DNA from 4 places in the Rothia sp. HC945 genome. Region 2 is predicted to be linked to each of the others. Evidence: riboswitches for the same ligand, from Rfam matches in the RefSeq annotation. Region 2 holds a riboswitch; each other region holds the start of a gene.
The links. Region 2 has a riboswitch for S-adenosylmethionine ahead of AB0Y14_RS07750 (PLP-dependent transferase). Riboswitches for the same ligand answer to the same signal wherever they lie in the genome.
Positions count from the first base shown of each region.

Region 1: another riboswitch for S-adenosylmethionine. It lies ahead of AB0Y14_RS06230 (ABC transporter ATP-binding protein); the one in region 2 lies ahead of AB0Y14_RS07750 (PLP-dependent transferase).
Region 3: another riboswitch for S-adenosylmethionine. It lies ahead of metE (5-methyltetrahydropteroyltriglutamate--homocysteine S-methyltransferase); the one in region 2 lies ahead of AB0Y14_RS07750 (PLP-dependent transferase).
Region 4: another riboswitch for S-adenosylmethionine. It lies ahead of AB0Y14_RS09190 (bifunctional o-acetylhomoserine/o-acetylserine sulfhydrylase); the one in region 2 lies ahead of AB0Y14_RS07750 (PLP-dependent transferase).

Region 1 covers NZ_JBFCSN010000001.1:1,403,770-1,408,048, forward strand. Annotated here, with positions in the region: gene AB0Y14_RS06220 (enoyl-CoA hydratase/isomerase family protein) at 1-261, opposite strand, end outside; gene AB0Y14_RS06225 (thiolase family protein) at 265-1,488, opposite strand; SAM riboswitch class I at 1,774-1,896, shown strand; gene AB0Y14_RS06230 (ABC transporter ATP-binding protein) at 1,905-2,729, shown strand; gene AB0Y14_RS06235 (aliphatic sulfonate ABC transporter substrate-binding protein) at 2,784-3,827, shown strand; gene AB0Y14_RS06240 (ABC transporter permease) at 3,831-4,279, shown strand, end outside.
Region 2 covers NZ_JBFCSN010000001.1:1,748,613-1,752,891, reverse strand. Annotated here, with positions in the region: gene AB0Y14_RS07755 (dipeptide ABC transporter ATP-binding protein) at 1-1,026, shown strand, start outside; SAM riboswitch class IV at 1,124-1,241, shown strand; gene AB0Y14_RS07750 (PLP-dependent transferase) at 1,283-2,683, shown strand; gene AB0Y14_RS07745 (cystathionine gamma-synthase) at 2,680-3,930, shown strand; gene AB0Y14_RS07740 (glutaminase) at 3,955-4,279, opposite strand, start outside.
Region 3 covers NZ_JBFCSN010000003.1:99,062-103,340, reverse strand. Annotated here, with positions in the region: gene AB0Y14_RS10475 (hypothetical protein) at 145-735, opposite strand; SAM riboswitch class I at 1,135-1,240, shown strand; gene metE (5-methyltetrahydropteroyltriglutamate--homocysteine S-methyltransferase) at 1,360-4,279, shown strand, end outside.
Region 4 covers NZ_JBFCSN010000002.1:133,702-137,980, reverse strand. Annotated here, with positions in the region: gene AB0Y14_RS09200 (S9 family peptidase) at 1-775, opposite strand, end outside; gene AB0Y14_RS09195 (amino acid permease) at 829-2,328, opposite strand; SAM riboswitch class IV at 2,443-2,556, shown strand; gene AB0Y14_RS09190 (bifunctional o-acetylhomoserine/o-acetylserine sulfhydrylase) at 2,690-4,081, shown strand; gene metX (homoserine O-acetyltransferase MetX) at 4,099-4,279, shown strand, end outside.

The DNA of each region.
Region 1 (4,279 bases), 340 kb from region 2:
CCCTCGCAGCGCATCATCACGACGCCGTTCGCGCAGCTGGGCGATGTCGGCGCCGGACGCGAAAACCCCCTTGCCGTTGACCTCCGTCCCGGACAGGATCAGGATCTTGGGTTCGGCCTCGAGGTGGGCGCACACCCTGTGCAACTCCTCGATCATGGTCGCGTCGATCGCGTTGCGGACTTCAGGTCGATTGAGGCGGACGTGAAGCCTGTCCTCGCGACTCTCGATCTCGATTGCGGTGAAGTCTCCGGTCAATTCCATGGTTTAAGCCCTTTCGAGAAGCAGCGCCGCACCCTGGCCGACGCCGATGCACATGGTCGCGAGGCCCTTGGACGCGCCTTCGCGTTCCATGCGGCCCAACAGGGTGATCGTGATACGGGACCCGGAGGATCCGAGGGGGTGACCCAGGGCGATGGCCCCGCCGTCCCGGTTCACGATGTCGGGGTTCAGCCCGAGGCGGCGGATCGAGGCGAGGGACTGCGTCGCGAAGGCTTCGTTGAGCTCCACCGCCCCCAGATCCTCAATGCCCCACCCCGAACGTTCGAGCACTTTCCGACTCGCCGGCACGGGACCGATGCCCATGATCTCCGGCGGGACACCGGCGGATGCACCGTCCACCACGCGTGCGCGCGCCGTGAGGCCGTATTTCTCGACTGCCTTCTCGCTGGCCACGATGATGGCCGACGCGCCGTCGTTGAGCGCGGACGAGTTGCCTGCGGTGACCACGGATCCCCCACCGACCACGGGCCTGAGCTTGCCCAGGGCCTCGGCGGTCGTGCCAGGGCGGGGGCCTTCGTCCGTATCGACCACGGTGATATCGCCCTTCCTGCCGGCAACCTCGACCGGGACGATTTCGTCCGCGAACCTCCCGGCCTCGATGGCCGCCGTGGCGTTCTCCTGCGAGCGCACCGCGAATTCGTCGGCTTCTTCGCGAGTGATTCCGTCGGTGCGGGCCACCTCTTCCGCGGTCTCGGGCATCGAATAGGTGGCCTTGCCGTCGCGGGACAAGGGGCCATCCACGAACTTGGGGTTCACGAAACGCCACCCGATCGAGGTGTCGAACACCTCCCCGGGTTTGGCGAAGGGACGGGTGGGCTTTTCCATGACCCAGGGTGCGCGAGACATCGATTCCACGCCGCCGGCGACGACGATGTCCGCGGCCCCTGATGTGATCATCTGCGAAGCCGTCGTGATGGCCGACATTCCGGAGGCGCACAGGCGGTTGACGGTCATCCCCGGCACAGTGTCCGGGTACCCCGCAAGCAGCCAGGCCAGGCGTGCGACGTTGCGGTTCTCCTCGCCCGCTCCGTTCGCATTTCCCAGGATGACCTCGTCGACGTCGGCGGGGTCGATGTTTGCTTCCTCCACGACGCTCTTGATGCAGAGTGCCGCGAGGTCGTCGGGCCGGACCGAGGACAGTGCACCCCCATACCGCCCGACCGGGGTGCGGGCTCCGCCGACGAGGAAGGCTGCTGGCATTTCGGGCATGGAAGCTCCTGTTCAGGCGTTCGGTTTCAGCTGTTCGGCCCGTGGGGAATTACCGACCGTTCGTTCACTAATATGGCACCTGGTGTGATGTGCGTCAATTCAGACTCGGTGCGGCGTGAACGAGCGACGAGGCGAGACCCCCTCGGAGGAGCCGCGAACTGCCCAGCCTCCACGCGGGCCGGCCAACCGCCCGGATGACGCACTTTGACGCACGCCGTTTCATCTCCCGAAACAGTCCGGGCCGAGTTGGAGCGGCCCCGGAGGACGCGCTTAATCTGGAGGGGAAAACCATCCAGAGCGACCGAGAGACCTGGCTCGACGACGTCGCAGCAACCTTCTCCCCGCAATGGCCGCATGTCCCACAGGGCCTAGGGAGAATACGGTGCTAACGCCAGGGTTCGATGGAGTGATTGATTGTGAGTTCGGCCCGCGCCTCGGAGGCCACCCGTGCCTTGGAGGCCGACGCCGCGTCGGTCCGATTCCACGATGTCGGGAAGTCTTTCCGCACCTCGTCCCGTAGCGGGGCGCGCACTCAGGTCCTTCGGGACGTGAGCTTTACGGTGCAACCGGGTGAGATCGTCGCCGTCGTCGGGCCCTCCGGGTGCGGTAAGTCCACTCTCCTGCGCGCGACGGCGGGCCTCGACACCGCGACCGAAGGCTCGGTCACGATCGACGGCAGCCCGGTTCGGGACGTCGATCCTCGGTGCGCCGTCGGATTCCAGGAACCCCGCCTGTTGCCCTGGCGTTCGATCACGGACAATGTCGCCCTCGGTCTGCCGAGAAAAACCCCCGCTTCCCGCGGCCGGAAACGGGTTGCCGAACTGATCGAGCTCGTTGGCCTGACCCCGCACGCGAGCCACCGCCCGGGCGAGGTCTCCGGTGGCATGGCCCAGCGCGCGGCCCTGGCCAGGGCACTGGCCCGGAATCCGCGGGTGCTCCTGCTCGACGAGCCCTTCGGCGCGCTCGATGCCCTGACCCGGCTCAAGATGCAGGACCTGCTTCTCGATCTCCATCGGCAGGACCCCACCACGGTTCTGCTCGTGACGCACGACGTCGACGAGGCACTGTACCTCTCCGATCATGTGATCGTCCTGGGGCGCCCGACCCCAGGAGAGCCCGCGGGGATCGTGGAGAGCATCGAGGTCGGCCTCCCCCGACCCCGTTCTCGCGAGGACTCGGATCTGACCCGAATGCGCGGACACCTCCTGGGGCTGCTCGGCGTCGACACCACGGCGCACTAGCCCCCACGACGTCGAACCCGTGAACTCCCCATGCCCAGCAAGGACCCGATCCCGATGACCACCGTTTCCCGTCGCGATGCCTTCAAGGGCGTCGGTCTCGGCGCTATCGCCCTGACTTTGTCCGGATGCATGTCCGGCGAAGGTGCCGGCCGTGGCGTCATCAACGCGGATGCTTCCGGAAGCATCACCCTGGACTACGCGACGTACAACCCGTTGTCGTTGATCATTCGCAAAAAGAAGTGGCTCGAGACCGCCGCCGAAGGGCTCGGGCAGTCCGTCTCATGGTTGAAATCTGCCGGATCCAATAAGGCCAACCAGAGTCTGATCGGCGCCGCGATAGACGTCGGCTCGACGGCGGGCTCGGCCGCCCTTCTGGCACGTGCCAACGGCGCGCCGATCACAACGATCGGCCTCTTTTCCCAGCCGGAGTGGTCAGCCCTGGTCAGGACGCCGGACTCTCCCCTTCGCGCGGTCGAGGACCTCGCCGGTCGCAGTATCGCGGCGACCCTCGGCACGGACCCCTACTTCCTCCTGATCCAGGCCCTCGATGAGGCCGGGCTGTCCGCCGATGATGTGACCATCGTGAATCTCCAGCACGCCGACGGTCGATCCGCGTTGGACACGCACCAGGTCGACGCCTGGGCCGGGCTGGACCCCATCATGGCGACGGCCCAGGAGGAAGGCGGCGACCAGTTGTTCTACCGGAATCTCGACTTCAACACCTGGGGATTCCTCAATGCCCGTGAGGAATTCCTCGACCAGAACCCGGAAGGAGCCCAACTCGTCATCGACGTGTACTCCTTCGCGCGCGAATGGGCCATCGCCCACCGGGAGGAAGCCATCGCGGTCTTCGCCGAGGAGGCAGCCATATCGGACGACGTCGCCCGCACGGTCTGGGATCGCACCCACCTGGATATCGACCCGGTACCGGGCGACGACCAACTCCGGGTGCTGCGCAAGATCGCGCCGATCCTGGTCAATTCGGGAGATGTGTCCGAGCGAAAGGATGCGGACGACGCCGTCGAGAACATCATCGAGAAGAAGTACGCCCGAGCCGCCGATGCATCCGCGGCCGCCCGGCGAATCAAGGGGAAATAGAGCGTGACAAGCCTTCCGAAAAACCGTTGGACCACGGCCGGCCTGGGGATCGTCCTTCCCCTGCTCGTCCTCGTCGCGTGGCACCTCCTCTCGACAACCGGCGTCTTCACGCCGATTCAGCTGCCGAGCCCGTCGAAGGTCGCGAACGCGGGCGTCGAACTGATGCGTCGGCACGAACTCTGGCAGCACGTCGGGATCTCGACCCAGCGCGTGATCCTGGGCTTCGTGATCGGCAGCGCACTCGGGCTCGCGGTCGGCGCCCTGATCGGTCTCTCTCGATGGACCCGCATCCTAGCCGGGCCAACCATCGGCGCGGTCCGTGCGGTGCCTTCCCTGGCCTGGGTCCCGCTCATGCTCCTGTGGGTCGGCGTCGGTGAGAATTCCAAGGTGATCCTGGTGGCGATCGGCGCGTTCTTCCCCGTCTACACCACGGTCGCGGGGGCCCTGAAGCA
Region 2 (4,279 bases):
GAGGATCGGGTCGCCCGTGCAGGAGCAGGCCTGTTGCTGATCACGCACGACCTCGGTGTGGCCCGCGATCGCGCGGACCGTATCCTGGTCATGGAGAAAGGTCGTGTGGTGGAAGAAGGGCGCGCTGAACGCGTCTTCGCCGACCCCCAGCACGAATACACTCGGAGACTGATGTCGGCGTCGCCGGCGGTGCACGCGGTACCGGACCGGAAAACCGGCGCCGTTCCGGAGGGAACCACGCCCGTGGTGCGAGCCAAGGGGCTCAACAAGGCTTTCGGTGCGGGACCGCACCGGGTCCAGGCAGTGACCGACGTCGACCTCGAGCTGGCCCCCGGGCGCACGCTGGGGATCGTGGGCGAATCGGGGTCCGGAAAATCGACGACGGCACGCATTCTCCTCGGCCTGGAATCCTACGACCAGGGGGTCTTGGAGGTCTTCGGGAAAACCCTGGCACGGAACAGGCGACAGGGGAGAGAACTGGCCACTCGGGCGCGCTTCGTCCATCAGGATCCGACGGGTTCCCTCGACCCGAAATACACCGTGGCCGCATCGATCGGGGAACCATTGCGCGGCTTCCGCATCGGATCCCGCGCGGAGCGTGCGGAACGCGTCACCGAGCTCCTGGACCTCGTGGCTCTCCCTCGTGACCTGGCCGGTCGCCGACCCGCGGAGCTCTCCGGGGGCCAAAGGCAACGCGTCTCGATCGCTCGGGCGCTCGCGGTCGATCCCGAGCTCATCGTGCTGGACGAACCGGTCTCGGCGCTTGATGTTTCGGTCCAGGCCCAGATCCTTGATCTCCTGGCCGACCTCCAGGAGCGACTGGGGCTCTCGTACGTGTTCATCAGTCACGACCTGGCCGTCATCCGCCAGATCTCCGACGACGTCCTGGTCATGGCCGAGGGGCGCGTGATCGAGTCCGGACCGGCGGGGGAAGTCTTCGACGCCCCGCGGGAGCGACTGACTCGGACACTCATCGACGCGGTCCCCGGAACCCGTCACGATGGCGACCCCGCGAACGTCATATGACGTCTTCGGGCTTCGGGTGAACCGTGTGTGACGTGGCGGCGGAATCGGAGGTCATGTCCTTCCGAGGCCGCTGACTAGGTTGTAAGTTCACTATCAGGATCACGAGCACCGGTCTTGAAGCTCTGGCTGACCGGTCGGCAACCCTTTCCGCTGTGATGGGGTGCCCCAGATGAAGATCCGGCCGGGAGCACACCGCTCCCCGGCAAGCACGGCGTCACGAGAAGGACTCGGCGCCCCGCCTTCGAGGGGGATCACGATGTCAGCAGACGAATACCCGCAGGCACCCGGGCTCGGCACGGTGCAGATCCACGGTGGAACGGCCGACCAGCCGTCGGCCCGCCCGGTTCGACCGCCGCTTTACCTGACCGCCTCCTACGAATTCGATACTCTGCGCGATGCCAGGGAATGCTTCGGCCAGCGGGAACCCGGATTCACGTACTCGAGGACCGGAAGCCCCACCGTGGGACTTCTGGAACGTCGCCTGGCCGAGCTCGAGGGCGGCGTCGGTGCCGTCGCGACGTCCTCCGGACAGGCCGCGCTGACCCTGACCCTTCTTGCCTTGGCCGGGCGCTCGGGGCAGAGCCAGGACGGCGAGCCGCACCCCGAGATTCCCGCGGGACACGTGGTCGCTTCGAACCGCATCTACGGCGGCACCGCCGACCTCCTCAACGACACGCTCGCCGAGGCGGGCATCGCCGTGACGTGGGTCGACCCTCATCGCCCGAACGAGTGGGAACGAGCCGTGACGGAACGGACCCGGGCCTTCCTCGTGGAATCCATCGGAAACCCGCACGCCGATCTCCCGGACATTCCTGAGCTCGCAGCCGTCGCACACGCCGCCGGAGCCGCGCTCGTGGTGGACAACACCCTTGCGACGCCGCACCTCCTGCAACCGGGAAGACTCGGGGCCGACGTCGTCGTTCACTCGGTCACGAAGTACCTGACCGGCAACGGCAGCGCGCTGGCCGGAATCGTTGTGGACACCGGACGGTTCTCGCCGAGCAGTGATGCGGCCCGATGGCCGCAGTTCACCGCGCCGCGCCGCCGATTCGGCAATCAGTCGTTGGTCGCGGGGCACGGCGAGCATGGGGCCTTCCTTCACCTCGTCAGGGCGCAGCTGCTCAACGATCTCGGCCCGAGCCTGGCGCCGTGGAATGCACAGCAGGCACTGGAAGGCATCGAGACCCTGGACGTCCGGGTAGACCGTCACTGCCGGGTCGCGGAAGGGATCGCCCGGCGCTTGGCCGCCCATCCCCGCGTGCGGAGCGTGCGGCACCCGAGCCTCCCCGGCTCGAGCGACGCCGCGATCGCCGATCGCGACTTCCCGCGCGGTACCGGGGCGGTCCTCTCCTTCGAGATCGACGGGACAACGGACGACGTCGAGCGATTCTTCGACTCGTTGGAACTGTTCAAGCTCGCCGCCAACCTCGGCGACGGACGCTCGATGGCGACCCACCCCGCGTGGACGACCCACTGTCGGCTCACGCCCGAACTCAGGGAGGCAGGAGAGATCACCGAGCGGACCGTTCGGTTGGCTCTCGGGCGCGAAGACGTCGAGGACCTGTGGCAGGACCTCTCGACGTCGCTCGACAGGGTCACCGGAACCGGCCCGAACCAGGCACCCACCGCACGCGAGAAGGAGACCGTACGAGCATGACCGCGACGCAAGACATCAACGATCTCGGGTCACGCCGGCCTGCGCAGGACGGGACCTCCGCGAGGACGGAGCCGTCCGTGGTTCGGCCCGGATTCAGAACGACTGCTGTCCATGCAGGTCAGGAACCGGACCCGCTGACGGGGGCCGTGATCCCGCCCATCTACCAGACCTCGACGTTCACGCAGGACGGGGTCGAGACGCTCAAGAGCGGATACGAGTACTCGCGCGGCGGAAACCCGACGCGCACCGCCCTGGAGACGCAACTCGCGCAGGTCGAGAACGGGAGCCACGCCTTTGCCTTCGCGTCGGGGATCGCCGCGGAGGACGCCCTTCTGCGTTCGGTGCTCCGTCCCGGAAACACCGTGGTGGCGGCGGCGGAGACCTATGGCGGGACCCATCGCCTCCTCAGCCAGTTGTATTCCAGGTGGGGAGTCGAGACCGCGTTCGTGCCCCCGGCCAGAACCGACGAGCGCGACCGCCTGCTGGCGGATCCGTCCGCGACCGTTCTTTGGGTCGAGACCCCGACCAACCCCTTGCTGAGCATCGTCGACCTCCGCGAATGGGCTGAGGCCGCTCATGCCGCCGGAGCTCTGCTGGTCGTGGACAACACGTTCGCCTCGCCCGCGCTCCAGAATCCTTTGACGTGGGGCGCCGACGTCGTGGTCCACTCGACCACCAAGTACATCGGTGGGCATTCCGATGTGTTGGGCGGTGCCCTGGTCGTCGGTGACGCGGTGTGGGAGGAGCAGTCGCTGGCCGAGTTGTTGCAATTCCAACAATTTGCCTGCGGCGCCGTCGCGGGTCCGCAGGATGCCTTCCTCACCTCGCGCGGCCTCAAGACCCTCGGCGTCCGCATCCGGCAGCACTGCGAAAATGCTCAGACCATTGCCGAATGGCTCGGGGACCGAAACGACGTTGAACAGGTCTGGTACCCGGGTCTTCCGGAGCATCCGGGGCACGACGTCGCCGCGAGACAGATGTCCGGATTCGGCGGGATCGTGTCCCTGCGTGTACGCGGCGGCGAAGCCGCGGCCAGGGCGTTTGCCGAGTCCACCGAGGTGTTCGGGCTCTCCGTGAGTCTCGGGGGAGTCGAGTCGCTGATATCCCACCCCGCGACCATGACCCACGGGTCGACCAAGGGCACCCCCGAGGCCCCGCCGAGCGACGTCGTGCGCCTCTCAGTGGGCATCGAGGACGTCGAGGATTTGCAGGCCGACCTCGATCGAGCCCTGGCCGGAGTGCGCTGACCCCGGAGTCTCGACCAGCAGTCTCTAAGGGGTTTCACGTTGGATCGGGTACCTCTTGCCGCCCAGATCCGGGTCGGGAAGGACCTCATCCGGGTCGATGAGTTCCACACGGTGACCGTCGGCGGTGAGCCGGCGGAGGCCCTCCAGGAACATGCGGCGGGCCATGGCGTCCAAACGGGTCACCTTGGTGAGGTCGAAGACCATGGTTCCCGGGTCGCATTCGAGGGATGCCATGCGGTGCAGGATCGCCTCGGCACCGGAGAACTGGATGACTCCCTGGAGCCGCATCACGGTCTCGTCGTCGCCCTCGCTGACCGAGCGGATGGTGTTGGACCCGAAAATACCGGCG
Region 3 (4,279 bases), on a different contig from region 2:
AAGTATGGGGCACTGGACCGGGTGCGCCTCTCGGCGGAAGGCCGCTCGTAGCGGCTAAATAATGGAGCCCGGGGCAACCTGCGGCCCAGTGCCTTGTATCCAGTGTGGTCCTCGTTTGCCGAGGCTGTCAAAGCACTCCGAGGATCAACGATTCATGGGGTTCCGGCGCTGCTTGAGTTCCTTGAACCAGCGTCCGCTCTCCCCGACCCACAACATGATCGTGCCGATGATCAGGAGAATGGTTCCGATGGCCCCAATGATTCCCGGGGCGTCCTGGAAGGCACCGCCCAGGCCGAGCAGGCTCAGGATTGCGAGAATGAGCAGGACGATCCTGCCCCAATTCTTGCCTCGGGTTGCCGCCCTGGCGGAGAGCACCTGGAGGACGATGAGGATCAGCGAGAAGACGGCCCCAACGGCGAGGATGCCCCAGGCGTAGCCGCCCTGCCCCTGGTCCTGCAGGGACTTGTACTCGTCGGTGCCCATGAGGACGAACGGGGAGATGATCAAACTGATCAGGCTGATGGCCGCTGAAATGTAGATCAGCCGGGCGGCGGTGTTCACGGCCTTGGGTGCGGCCAGATCTCCGCCCTGGTTCTGGAGAGGACCATGACCGTTTCCTGCGTCGCCGCCTTGGTACTGGGGCTGTCCGCCCGGGTACTGGGGCTGTCCGCCGCTGGGGTTGCTCCCGTACTGAGGAGGCTGGTTCCCGGCCGGGGACTCGTGATTCTCGGTCATGCTTTCCTCTCAATGGTGATTGAACTGACCTTCCCATCAAAACATGAGGGAGTACCGACCCACAATGAATCCAGGCCGGAACGCGCATATGCGAAATCGCCTATTTATGATTTTCACGCCCAGCCCGGGAAATAAATCAACAAATGGTCACGATTCGGTCGCGAATTGGTTTCGTTCCCGACGACGTACGGCGATTCGCCGACATCGGAAGCCTCACGGAGTGTCGCTCCCGCGCGAGAAAAACGTGGAACCTTACGTGCCTGAGTCATAAAAACGTGGGTCGTCCTTATATGACACCGGTATTTCTTCGGCCCGTCGTTGTGCTCAATGACGCGACACGTGGCGTCAAAGACACCTCATCCTTGCGGCCGCTCAGGAGACCGGGTTTGAATACTTGCGTATCTATCCAGAGCGGCCGAGAGACCTGGCTCGACGACGCCGCAGCAACCGCCTCGTGCACCCCAACGGTTCCGAGGCACGGTGCTCCCGCCAGGTCCGATGGAGTGTATCGGTAGTCCTTCGACGACGCCGGGCGCATTCCCCGGCCGATCCCGTGCTTTCGGTCGTGGGGCCCGCGTATCGACTGACGCCGCCTCCGTCGGGTGTACCGAAAGGAGACCCGGCGTGAAACGTGAAGACGGACCAGCACTGTCCTTCGAGCTCTATCCGCCGCACAGCAGCCTGAGTGCGGAGGCCCTGAGGGCCACCATCGCCGAACTCGAGCCCACGCGCCCCGACTATGTGTCGGTGACGGCCGCCTTGGCAGGGGACAGGAGACGGCAGAGCATCGACCTCCTGCGCCACCTCGTGGACGAGACCGATCTGAAGCCGTTGGCCCATATCCTCTCGACCGGGCAGAACGCCGCCGAACTCGAGGATCTGGTCGAGGAGATCATCGCTCTCGGGGTCCGGGGGCTCCTGGCCCTGCGCGGAGACAGGCCCGAAGGCTACTCGCTCCGCGAGGGCGAATTGCCCTTCGCCCGACATCTCGTCGAGCTCATCCGCCGCGTCGAGGCCAGAGGATCGGCCAAATTGTGTGCGGGGCGCCTCGCGGTCGGGGTCGCGGCGTACCCGGTTCGGCACCCGGAATCCTCGAGCATCCACCACGACACCGAAGTTCTGCTCGCGAAGCAGAGGGCAGGAGCGGACTTCGCCATCACCCAGGTCTACCCCGATCCGGAAGACTACGCCGGGCTGGTCGGCCGGGCCCGCGCCAACGACGTCGACCTGCCGCTCATCCCCGGCATCCTGCCCGTGACCAGCCTGCGCAGGTACCTGCGTGTGTGCGATCTGGCGGGCATCGAGCCCAACCGGGAGCTCGCCTCCCGCCTCGAATCGGCCGGGTCGTTCGCCGAACGCCTGGCCGTGGGGGTGGACTCGGCCGAGGAATTCGCCCGTCGGGCCCTCGACGCCGGGGCGCCCGGCCTGCACATCTACACCTTCAACGAGCACCCGGCAGCACTCGAGCTCGTGGACCGACTCGGTCTGCGTCGGGGTACGCCATTGAAACACCCGTCCGTCGACAGAAAACAACGTGAGGAGATCACCGTGACCGAAACCAACGCCCCGAACCCCATCACCGACGAGAGCCCGTCGGCCACCCGTGGCCGTCCTTTCCCTGGAGCGAGCATCTTGGGTTACCCCAGGATCGGGCGCGACCGGGAGCTCAAGAAGGCCCTCGAATCCTACTGGGCTTCCGGCAGCGGATCCCGTGAGCTGACCGATTCCGTCGACGCCCTGCGTGCGCGGGATGTGCGTCGGCTCGCGGATCTCGGCCTCACTCAGGACTCGTCGATACCGGCCTCGTTCGCCCTCTACGATCAGGTTCTCGACGCCATCCTGGCGACGGGTGCAGTGCCCACGCGTTTCGCAGACCTCGCCGATGAGGACGGACGTTTGGACCGGGACGCATCCTTCGTTCTGGCCCGAGGCGACGAGGCCCGGGGGCCTTTGGAAATGACCAAGTGGTTCAACACCAATTACCACTACCTGGTTCCCGAGATCGGACCACAGACCCCGTTCGCCGCGGATCCGCGGGAACTCATCGGGCAGTTCCGTGCCGGCAACGGAGATTCCGATACCCCACTGCGACCCGCGCTTCTGGGGCCGGTCTCCTTCCTCCTGCTGTCGAAGGCAGATGACGCCGCCCCCGAAGGCTTCGACCCTCTGGACCGGCTCGATGATCTCGTCGAGGTCTATCGACGGCTGATCGACCAGTTGTCGGCCGAAGGAGCGCAGTGGATTCAGATCGAGGAGCCCGCACTCGTGACCGAGCATCACCGGTCCGACCTGGCTGGTCGCATCCGTGACGCGTATCGGCACCTGACGGCCGCACGGACGCCCAACGACCCGTCGATCCTCGTCGCGACCCCCTACGGAGACGCAGAGGATCTCCTGGAGCCGCTGGTCGACGCGGGGGTCGATGCCGTGCACGTGGACCTGGTCTCCGGCCCGGACGGGGGACGGCTCCGCGAACCGAGCGCGGATCAGCTCGCGCTGTTCACTTCCGCGGATGCCCCGGTTCTGGTGGCCGGCGTCGTCAACGGACAGAACATCTGGCGCACCGACTTGCGCAGAACGCTCGCACTGCTCGAGGAGCTGCACGAGGCGGGGGCGAGAGTGTCGGTGAGCACGTCGACGTCGCTCATCCACGTCCCGCACGACGCCTCCCGGGAGGACCGGCTCAACGATCAGCCGCTCCGGTGGCTCGCGTTCGCAGACCAAAAGGTCGGCGAGACCGTGATCCTGGCCAAGGGGCTGGCCGAAGGATCCGAGGCGATCGCCGATCACCTCGAAGCGTCCGATGAGGCCATTCGGCACCGCGCCGAGGCCCGGGGCACGCGCGATGCCGATGTGCGCGAGAGGGTCTCGGGTCTGACCGAGGCCGACTGCCATCGGGAGACCGCGGTAGAGCGCCAACGGAAGCAGGCCTCCGACGGCATCGCAGCGAACCTGCCCGATGTCCCGACGACGACGATCGGGTCTTTCCCCCAGACCGCAGACATCAGGTCGGTGCGCGCAGACTACAGGGCAGGCCGCCTCGGCGAGGCGGAATACGTCGAAAGGCTCAAGCAGGAGATCCGGTCGGTCATTTCTCTCCAGGAGGACCTCGGGCTGGACGTTCTGGTCCACGGCGAACCGGAACGCAACGATATGGTCCAGTACTTCGCGGAGAACCTCGACGGATTCGACGTGACCCGGTACGGCTGGGTCCAGTCCTACGGGTCCAGGTGCACCCGGCCATCGATCCTGTGGGGGGACGTCAGCCGCGAAGGACCCGGCGTCAGGGGAGAGGCCATCACCGTTCCGTGGATCAGCTACGCCCAATCGCTGACCACCAAGCCGGTCAAGGGCATGCTGACCGGCCCGGTGACGATCCTGGCCTGGTCGTTCGTCCGTGAGGACCAACCGCTCGCGGACACGGCCCAGCAGGTCGCCCTCGCTCTCCGGGACGAGGTGGAGGACCTCGAGAGAGCCGGTATCGGCGTCGTCCAGGTGGATGAACCCGCCCTGCGTGAGCTGCTCCCGCTCAGGGAACGGGACA
Region 4 (4,279 bases), on a different contig from region 2:
TACCCAGCCACAAGGCGACATCCTCCTCGTGGTGAAGGACCAAGTCCTGACCCACGGGCGTGCCGAGCCGGTGCGAGCGCAATTCGTAGGGGCGCCACGAGTCGTCCACCAGGGTGTAGATCAGATGCGACCCGTTCGGCGTGAGGAAGCCGCCGGCGAATACCCCCTCCACGACGTCGGGCAGGAGCGAGCCCGTGGTCAGGTTCTTGACGTACTGATCGAAGCGCTCGTCGCCGGAATCATCGACGGAGTACGTCAGCAACCGGCCGTCCTCGGTGACGTGGAAGGACCCGAGCGCGAAGAAGGGGAGGCCTTCGGCCAGCTCGTTGCAGTCGAGGAGAACCTCCTCGCCGTCGAGGGCGGCGTCCGCAGGAACTTCGGGCGGGGTCCAGTCCGCGCGCAGATCACCGGTGTTCAGGGCGGGGACACGGCAGAAACTCGCGTAATTCTTTCCCTCGACGGTTCTGCGGAAATACCACCAGTCGCCGAGCCGGTTGGGGACCGACAAATCGGTCTCCTGGGTTCGGGATCTGATCTCCCCGAAGATCGAGGAGCGCAGCGTCCCGAGCCCCGAGGTCACGGCCTCGGCATAGGCGTTCTCCCGCTCGAGGTGTTCGATCACCTGGGGGTCGTCCTTGGCTCGAAGCCACTCGTAGTCGTCCACGACGTCGTGTCCGTGCATCGAGCGCGTGGTCGGCGCTTTCCGGGTCTCCGGGGGCACGGCGTCGGTATTCCAGGTGGGGCGTGCGGTTTCACGAGAACGAGGTGAAGTCATGCATCCCAGCCTACGTTCGAAAGCACCGGCGCCGCCGCCCCGGACGGACGTTCCTACCGAATCTCCGTGGTGTCGACGGCCTCGCGCGTGCGACGAGTCAGGGGGTAAGCGAGGGCCAGGAGGATCACCCACACCGCCCCGATGATGAGGGACATGCGAGTGTCCTCGAAGAACCCGAGAAGCACGACGACGCCGATCATGAAGGCCAGCGCGAGCCAGGAAGCGGCCGGCCACCAGGGAGTCGGGAAGCGGGAGGGCCCCGAGCCCTCGCGGGAGCGTCGGCGTCGCATGGCCAGGTGCGTCACCAGGATCATGACCCAGACCAGAACCGTAGCGAACGTCACCAGGGTTGCGACGTAGAGGAATGCATTCTCGAAGAAGTGATTGACCAGCACCCCTGCCACGAGCACGATGCCCATCGCGGCCACCGTCATGCTGGGAGTGCCCCGCGACGATACTCGGCTGAAGGAGCGCGGCGCGAGACCGCGTTGGGCGAGACCGTACAGCATCCGCCCGGCCCCGTAGATGTCCGAATTGATCGCAGAGACGGCAGCCGTAAGAACCACCACGTTCAGGATGTGGGCGGCCGCCGGGATGCCCAACCCGGAGAAGATCTGTACGAAAGGAGAGCCTTCGTCGCCGATGCTGCTCCAGGGGTAGAGGGACATGATCACGCCCATCGTGAGGACATAGAAGAGCAGGATGCGCACCGGGACGGTGTTGATCGCCCCGGGGATGGATTTCTCGGGGTCTTCGGCCTCGCCCGCGGTGATTCCGATGTTTTCCACGCCCCCGAAGGCGAACATGACCACGGTGAAACAGGCCAAGAAACCGGAGAACCCGTGAGGGAAGAAGCCACCCTGTTCCCACAGGTTCGTCACGGACGGCTGGATCTCCTGGTGCAACTGAACACCGAAGACGATCAGTGCCAGGCCGCCGACGATCATCGCCACGATGGCACCGACCTTCACCAGGGTCAGCCAGAACTCGACCTCGCCGTAGACCTTCACCTTGGTGAGGTTGACCGCCATGATGATCGCGACGACCGAGACGATCCATATCCAGCTCGGCGTGGTCGGGAACCAGAACTTCATGTAGAGGGAAAAGGCCGTGACGTCTGCGACGGCGACTAGCGCCATCTCGAAAGCAAAACTCCATCCCGTGACGAATCCCGCCCAGCGGCCCAAATATTCGGTCGCATAGTCGGCGAAAGAGCCGGGGACCGGGTGGACCAGGGCCATTTCGCCCATGGCACGCATGACCATGAACACCGCCGCACCACCGATGACGTACGCCAGAAGCACCGAGGGGCCGGCGAACTGGATGGCGTCCGCGGACCCGAGGAACAGGCCCGTGCCGATGGCCGAGCCGAGGGCAATGAAGCGAATGTGACGCAGGGTCAGCCCGCGCCTGAGCGACGTCTGCGGGTTGTCGGCGACGTCGCCCGCGGTTCCCGTTCCGCCCCTTCTCGGGGACGGGTTTTTCTCCTGGCTCACGGTCTTCCTTCGGGGCGGTCGATGATGGTGCCGCCCGGTCCGACACCGGACGACCATGAGACAGGGTACGCAATGGTCTCGCTCACGTCATAAATGTCATGACGTTTCACGTGGGTGCAGTATGACGCCGGTACTTGACGCGCGCTCCGCCCATGCGAAAACCTTGTATCGGGTCAAGAGAGCCAGCGCAAAGCCCCAGCTTGCTGGCCGGCAACCCTCCAACCGCGGTGGGGTGCCCTGGGTGAGGACCTGGTGGTCGCGAAACAGCGATCGCAAGCGCGGGCGCGGTGTGCCCGGTCGTCTCGATCAGTGAGACTCGTATTCCCCGGTGAACCAGAGGGTTCCGGGTCGACCCGGGTGCTGATGGATCGGAAGACGGCCGGTCGCTCCATGCCCCTCGACATTGACAGGAGCAAAAATGAGCACTCAAGGTCTTCCCACTCCTTCCGCACCGCAGGGCTGGAAGTTCGAGACACAGCAAATTCACGCCGGACAGGATCCGGATTCCGCGACCGGTGCGCGGGCATTGCCGATCTACCAAACGACGTCCTTCGTGTTCGACGACGCCGAGCAGGCGGCCAACCGCTTCGGGCTGAAGGAACTCGGCCCCATCTATTCGCGCTTGACGAACCCGACCCAGGAAGTCGTCGAGAACCGCATCGCTGCGCTCGAAGGCGGCGTCGGCGCCCTTCTGGTCGCGTCCGGTCAAGCAGCCATCACCATCGCGATCCTTAATATCGCGAGGGCCGGGGACCACGTGGTCGCGAGCCCCAGCCTTTATGGCGGCACGTACAACCTCCTCAAGCACACCTTGAGTTCCTACGGCATCGAGACCACATTCGTGGAGGACTTCGACAACCCGGAGGCCTGGCGTGCCGCGGTCCGGCCGAACACCAAGGTTTTCTACGGCGAGACCGTGCCGAATCCGCGTAGCGACGTGTTCGATATCGAGCCGTTGGCCGAACTCGCTCACGAAGTCGGTGTGCCGTTGGTCGTGGACAACACGGTGCCCACCCCGTACCTCGTCAAGCCGTTCGAATGGGGCGCCGACGTCGTCGTGCACTCGGCGACCAAATACCTCGGAGGGCATGGAAACAGCATCGGGGGCGTGATCGTCGATTCCGGCAATTTCGATTATTCGAAGTACCCGGACCGGTTCCCGCAGTTCAATACCCCGGATCCCAGCTACCACGGCCTGGTCTTCGCCGAAGACCTCGGCCCCAACGGCGTCTTCGGGGTCAATCTCTCCTACATACTGCGGGCACGTGTGACCCTGTTGCGTGACCTCGGTGCCTCCATCTCGCCGACGAACGCATTCAATATTTCCATCGGCCTCGAAACTCTTTCCCTTCGCGTGGAGAGGCACGTCGAGAACGCTCGCAAGGTCGCCACATGGCTTGAAGCTCGTCCCGACGTGACGCGCGTGCACTATGCGGGTCTCGAGTCCTCGCCCTGGTATGACCTCGGCCGGAAATACGCGCCCCAGGGCGTCGGAGCGGTCGTCGGCTTCGAACTCGAGGGGGGTGCGGAGCCGGCCCGGACCTTCGTGGATTCCCTCCAGCTTCACTCCAACGTCGCCAACATCGGGGACGTGCACTCGTTGGTCATCCACCCCGCCTCGACCACGCACTCGCAGCTTTCGGAGAAGGAGCTTCGCGATGCGGGCGTGGCTCCCGGATTCGTCAGGCTTTCCGTGGGGCTGGAGCACATAGACGACATCCTGGCCGATCTCGAGCACGGTTTCGACGCGCTGACATCCGCGGACGGCGCGACCGTATCCGCAGAACCTGTATCCGCGAACGGGCAATAGACGAACGAGGAGCAGACGTGACGATCGTTGGTACCGGTGCGCGCAAGGCCGAGACCAGGGGAGACGGCGTAGTCAATTACTACGACGTCGGCGACCTTCTGGTGGACTCCGGCGCCGTGATCTCCGATGCCACCATCGCGTACGAGACCTGGGGGACGTTGAACCAGGACGCGTCCAACGCCGTCCTGGTTCTTCACG